Regions from separate parts of the Caloramator sp. ALD01 genome, predicted to be linked through region 1. Evidence: a T-box and tRNA genes for the amino acid it is inferred to sense, from the RefSeq annotation. Region 1 holds a T-box; the other holds one or more tRNA genes.
What was found. The T-box of region 1 lies ahead of metG (methionine--tRNA ligase). A T-box ahead of a tRNA ligase gene usually reads a tRNA of that ligase, here a tRNA-Met.
Positions count from the first base shown of each region.

Region 2: it encodes a tRNA-Met, which carries the amino acid that the T-box ahead of metG (methionine--tRNA ligase) is inferred to sense. The anticodon was not compared.

Region 1 covers NZ_KI421441.1:61,937-65,365, reverse strand. Annotated here, with positions in the region: gene A3M9_RS0112555 (RDD family protein) at 1-1,429, shown strand, start outside; T-box leader at 1,468-1,663, shown strand; gene metG (methionine--tRNA ligase) at 1,765-3,429, shown strand, end outside.
Region 2 covers NZ_AXAA01000027.1:13,959-17,387, forward strand. Annotated here, with positions in the region: gene spoIIE (stage II sporulation protein E) at 1-1,231, opposite strand, end outside; tRNA gene A3M9_RS0109715 (tRNA-Met) at 1,498-1,574, opposite strand; tRNA gene A3M9_RS0109720 (tRNA-Met) at 1,579-1,655, opposite strand; tRNA gene A3M9_RS0109725 (tRNA-Leu) at 1,663-1,752, opposite strand; gene A3M9_RS0109730 (S1 domain-containing RNA-binding protein) at 1,972-2,373, opposite strand; gene A3M9_RS0109735 (septum formation initiator family protein) at 2,442-2,720, opposite strand; gene yabQ (spore cortex biosynthesis protein YabQ) at 2,768-3,190, opposite strand; gene yabP (sporulation protein YabP) at 3,207-3,429, opposite strand, start outside.

The DNA of each region.
Region 1 (3,429 bases):
CCGCTCTGCTGCTTTTTTGATAGATTGGATTGTATTTATCATAGTTTATTTAATATTATCAGAACTGGGTGCATATGCATATATTCTATCTCTATTTGCTTTATTTATATATAGAGTATTTATGCAGGCTAAATTTGGGCAGACATTAGGTATGATGCTTTTAAAGGTTAGACTTTCTGATTATTCCTATAAAATTGCTCTTAAAAGAGAGATATTTAGAATAGCCTCAAGCTTTTTTTACATAGGTTACCTATATGCCCTTTTTGACAAAAAACTTAGAACCCTTCACGATATATCCTCAGGCGTTTATGTGGACTATGTGGATAAAAAAAGGGAGGAAACAAATACAAATAAATTAATACTATATATTTCATACTTTTTACTAATAGTTTCAATGTTAAAGGGTACCTCAAGATTTTTATTAGATGAAATTGGACAATTTGGACTTGAAAAATATGCCATATCGGATGAATACTTTCAAAGCTTTGAGGGAGATAACCTTTTAAGCTTATCCCAAGAGGAACTTTATCTTAAAACTGTAGGGCGTAGATATACTGCTATAATCGATGAGGGTGGGAAAAAGGTAATCTATAGAATATCAAATAAGTTAAAATACACAGAGGTATATAGGTTAAATAAAAATGGAGATGAATTCATAGGGGAATATAAATTTAAAGTTGATTTTCCTATTCAATTCATAGAGAGTGTAAACTATAGAGGTGAAGACAATTTTTGTGCAGTAACTCCAAAGGGAGAACTTATTATATTTTCAAACTGGGGAGATATATATGCAAAAAAATATATAAAAAATAAAGATGTTGTGAATATAAAAACTGGGGATTTAGATAAAGATGGATTAGATGAAATAGTAATATTGAATAGAAATGCAGATATTGAAATATATAAATTAAATAAAGGCGAATTAAGCACAATGTTTTTTGGTAAAATTGGAGAGGATATTTTACCATCTGCCTTTATGATTGAGGATGGAATAATTGTTTTATCAAAGGGTGAAAATAAGACAAATATATATAAATATGATTTTAAGGAAGGGCAATTTATATATAAATTTAAAAGGCAAATCAAAAGAAAGGATATAACAAATATATTTAAATTTGATGGTGGATATTTAATAAATAATATTGCACGAAATAATATGATGTTTAAGGTAGGAAATATACAAATCTTTGAGGTATTAGATACTAATTTTAAAATAAAATATAATTTTGGAAAAAGACCTGCAAGAAGATATTCCTATATGGTAAGGATAGTGGAGGAAGTTTGTGATATAGATGGAGACGGTTTAGATGAATTGGTTGTAAAATCTATTGGAAAAGATGATGTTATGGGGCATTCCTATAGAATTGAAGTATATAAACAAAATAAATTTTTACTGATGATAAATAGGATATTAACCCTGTGGTCTTGACAAAAACTATCAAATTTTGTACATTAATCTTAATAATGTTAAATGCTTTGAAGGAGAGAGTAACATAATACCGTGTCAAAAGAGAGCTGGGGTAGGTGAAAGCCAGCGGCATAGGGTTATGTGAAGATGGCTCTGGAGCACAGCAGTCGATATGTAGGCTGTTGCGGCATTGCCGTTATCCAAATTAAGGCCGAAAGGCGAAGTAGGGTGGTACCGCGATACCTCGCCCCTATATGGGGCGAGGTTTACTTTTTTATAGTATAAAAATTATAAAGTATAATAAATAATATTTCAAAAACAGATAAGTCTATAAACAATAGAAAGGAGAGAGAGATATGGAAAATAAGAGATTTTATATCACAACCCCAATTTATTATCCAAGTGATAAGCTACATATCGGTAATACCTATACAACTGTTGCAGCAGATGCATTGGCAAGATTCAAGAGATTAACAGGATATGATGTAATGTTTTTAACAGGAACAGATGAACACGGACAAAAGATACAAAGAATAGCAGAAAAAAATGGTGTTACTCCTAAAGAATACGTTGATAGGATTGTTGCTTCAATTAAGGAACTTTGGAAGACAATGAACATATCCTATGACAAATTTATAAGAACTACAGATGATTATCACGAAAAGGCAGTTCAATACATATTTAAAAAGCTATATGACAAGGGAGATATATACAAGGGATATTATGAAGGCTGGTACTGCACTCCTTGTGAATCCTTCTTTACAGAAACACAGCTAAAGGATGGTAAGTGTCCAGACTGTGGAAGAGATGTAGAATGGACGAAGGAAGAAGCGTATTTCTTTAAGCTATCTAAATATCAAGATAGATTACTAAAGTATATTGAGGAACATCCAGAATTCATTCAACCTGAAAGTAGAAAGAATGAAATGATAAATAACTTCCTAAAACCAGGACTTGAGGATTTATGCGTGTCAAGAACATCCTTTACTTGGGGAGTACCTGTAGAGTTTGATCCAAAGCACGTTGTATATGTTTGGATAGATGCCCTTGCAAACTACATAACTGCGTTAGGATATGGAAGTGAAGATGATACATTATACAAAAAATATTGGCCTGCAGATGTACATCTTGTAGGAAAGGATATAATAAGATTCCATACAATTATTTGGCCAATAATGCTTATGGCACTTGATTTACCACTACCAAAGCAGGTTTTTGGACACGGATGGCTGCTTGTTGATGGTGGAAAGATGTCAAAGTCAAAGGGAAATGTTGTAGATCCTGTTGTTCTTACAGAGCATTTTGGTGTTGATGCAGTAAGATACTATCTTTTAAGAGAGATACCATTTGGTCAAGATGGACAGTTTACAAATGAAATGTTTATAAAGAGAATAAACTCAGATCTTGCAAATGACCTTGGAAACCTTGTATCAAGAACATTAACAATGGTTGAAAAGTATTTCGATGGAGAAGTTTCAAGAGGACAAGAGGGTCAATATGATGATGAATTAAAGATTCTTGCAGTAGAGACTCCAACAAAAGTTGAAGAGCTTATGAATAAATACAGAATAAGTGATGCAATGGATGAAATATGGAAACTAATTTCAAGAGCAAACAAGTATATAGATGAAACTATGCCTTGGGTTCTTGCAAAGGACGAAAACAGCAAGGATAGACTTAAGGAAGTTTTATACAACCTATCAGAGACAATAAGATTTGTGACTACATTATTACAACCATTTATGCCAGATACAGCAGAAAAAATAAAAAATCAGTTTAACTTTGATGATTTAACTTGGGATTCAATTAAGACATTTGGAAACATTAAAAATGGAACAAGAGTAAAAAGAGGAGAACTTCTATTCCCAAGAATAGATGTTGAAAAGAAGCTTGAGGAACTTGAAAAGTTGAATAAAAAGGAAGAGAAGAAGGAGGAGAAGAAGATGGAACCTATAAAGAGTGAAATTACAATAGATGATTTTTCAAAAATAGATTTAAGGGTTGCTAAGGTTTTAGAGTGT
Region 2 (3,429 bases), on a different contig from region 1:
GTCTTAACATCTCAACAATGGAATCATATGTATAGTATAATTCTTTACCCCAACAAATACTCTTACAATCACAATTTGCACATACTCTATCTGCAATTTTTTCAACAAGGCTATTTATCTCCTGCTTTTTTGATAGTTCATTTTCTATGTTCTCCTGCAAGATTGACGATATATCATATAATGTACTTGACATAGAAGACAGCCTAATTTCCATAAGTCCTTTAACTTTTTCTATATATGACTTTTGAAGTTCTATTATCTTTTTATCTCCATCTAAAGAAGAAGTAAGTTTTTTAAATTTTTTTGTTGGCATTATCATAAAAATTGATGAAGCAATCATAGCCTCTAAAAAAACATTATTCAAAGTTATGCTGCCTAAACTATAAAAGGAAAGCATAGCTGTTGCAATAACAAACGAAACTGCAACTATAAATTTATTGTAATCCTTAAAAACACCAGCAATAAGTCCACTAAAACCAAATATTCCAAGGTTAACCGCCATAGATGGATCTGAAATACCAGAGACGACACCCATTGTAACTCCTACAGCTGCTCCCATACTTGCCCCTTCACTATACCCAAAACATATTACAACCAACATAGATATAACATTTTTTAAAGAAAAACCGTATATATTAATATCCCATAGCCCTGATACTACAAGTGATAGTGCAAGTATAAAACATATAATTTCTTCTTTTGAAAAGAGCTTCCTTGATTGTTTATTGAAATACAACGGAATACCATAACTAAAAATATATGCACTTGATACCATTATAAAGGATTCGAAAATAGATACTATTATGTCATAGGGTAATATATCTAAATTAACATAAAATCTAAACGCTATATTTACTAAGATATTTATAATAAATGCCAATATAGCAAACTTATATATCTTCTTATTTTCTGATAAAAAAGGAATAAAAATCATAAGTGCCAAGACTGTTACTACGTGAGAATAAGATAAATAATTTTGAAAAGAGAGTACATAGCCTAAAGCAACAAATATAGACACCAAAAATGTTTCAAACCTATTTAAGATAGAATATGCTGCCACTAAAAAAGCTACCCCAAAGGGCATAAGTGCCTTTAACATAACCACTCTACTTACTAATAGAGCACTTAAAAGCAATAGCAAATGCCTAAAAGAAAATAAATCAATACTTATTTTTTTACGAACCTTATTATCAGCAACTCTCCTATATGGTAGTATGTCATCTCTATACATAATAACCCCCCCAATTTCAAATTGTAGGGTTATTATACCAAATATATGCAGAAATGTTTGTCATTATTACAGATGTACTACAAAAAGTTTCCGACAGTTTATTTTAAAAAAAAATAATGTGAAAAAACATTCGACTCTTTTATTCAACAGATTTTGATTTAGAAATGAAAGATATGTTGATTTGTATTGTATTTGTCGACTTGTTCTTAGAATATGCTTGACTTTATACAAAAATAAAAACGAGTAGTTTAACTACTCGTTCTTTATGGTGGCGGCGAACGGATTCGAACCGCTGACACTTCGGGTATGAACCGAATGCTCTGGCCAACTGAGCTACGCCGCCATGTTGGTTGCGGGGGGAGGATTTGAACCTCCGACCTTCGGGTTATGAGCCCGACGAGCTACCTAGCTGCTCCACCCCGCGATGTTAGTGGTGCCGGAGACCGGGGTCGAACCGGTACGGTTTTATTCAAACCGCAGGATTTTAAGTCCTGTGCGTCTGCCTGTTCCGCCACTCCGGCATATTCATTTTTTCTTCATCGCCCTGCGACATTTATTATTATATATTATCTTTTTTATTATGTCAACAGTTTTTTTGTTTTTATTTTTTATTTTTTTATCGCCTCTGTCCTGCTGACTCTTTTTATTATACAGGTTTTTTTGTCTTTGTCAACACCTAAATCCCTATCCCCTAAAAAAAAATTTAAAGGTATTTTGCTTAAGCAAAATACCTTGTATATTTACCTTCTTGAATATCCGCCACTTCTTTTTGAATCTTGACTTTTCTTTAAGTCCTGGAATCTCTCCTCACTTTCCTTTAGGAATTTTGCAAGTCTTTCTTCAAAGGAAAGATTAGCAGCTCTTCTTTTTTCTGCATCCCAATCAATCTCTGCTGGTCTTAAGGATTTCTTAGGAAGTGCCTGCCTAATAGAAAGACTTATCTTTCCATTCTCATCAATTGCAATAACCTTTACCTTAACCTTGTCTTGTTCCTTAAGATGCTTTCTAATGTCCTTTACATAGGTGTCTGAAACCTCAGAAATGTGGACTAAACCTGTCTTTCCTGAAACTTCAACAAAAGCACCAAAATTTGTAATGTTCACAACTTTGCCCTCTAAAATGTTTCCTACTTGTAGGGTCATGACGAAAAAATTCCTCCTTAAATTTAATCATATCTTATATTATATAAAAATAAATTATGGACGTCAACTTAGTTATTCTTTTTATTCTTATCAATAAACAATATCTCACCAGGCTTTATTAACCTTAGTTTTTGCCTCGCAAGACGTTCTATATAATCAGCTCTTTCACTAATTTTCAACTCCTCTTTAAGCTCTAAGTTTTGAGTTTTAACTTTATTTAAAACCTCATTGTATGCTTTAATATCTTTGTTTAATCTAAATATTATAATTTGTTGCTTTACCATAACTAATCCAAAAAACAAAAATACCAAGATACGTAGTAATACTTTTTTCTTCTTTTTCTTCATAGCTATCCCCCACATTCTTTTTTCTTTTGTATTAATTCTTCAAAGACTTAATTTTTCCTTCTAAAATTTAATATTGAATATATTAGATTTTTAAGTAATAAAAAAATAAGCCTAAAGGGATACAAAATAATCCTAAATAAAATTCTCAACAATTTAATTATAACATAAAGTAATATATTTAAAACATTATATAAATATTTACTTATACACATACTATAAACCATATATCCAAACAATATGCCCAAAAAGGTATAATACCTCAAATTTAGATTATTAGTCTTTAACATAAAAATAAATGCAACTATGCTCATTAAAATCCAAAATAAAAAATCAGATATAGAGGATAGAATATTTCTTTTAAATTTATCCTGTCTTGATAATCTATATATATCATAAAAAATGCCTATTAAAAAACCAACAGCGACTGTAGAAACAAAATATTTTATTTGAACACCTATTGGCAAAGTCATTTAATCACCCATTAGCTTACTTAAAGAGCTTCTTAAATATACTTTCACTATTGTTAGATTGTTTGTTTAAATAATTAATACCTATAATCTCCCCCTCTATACACATATCCCCATTGTCCACATTTAACCTATTTATCTTCATATTTTTACCTTTAATTATCATCTGTCCCATAATTGTACTTAAATTAATCTGTTCTTCATTGAAGTTAATAACATTTACTACCCCAGTAATATCAAGC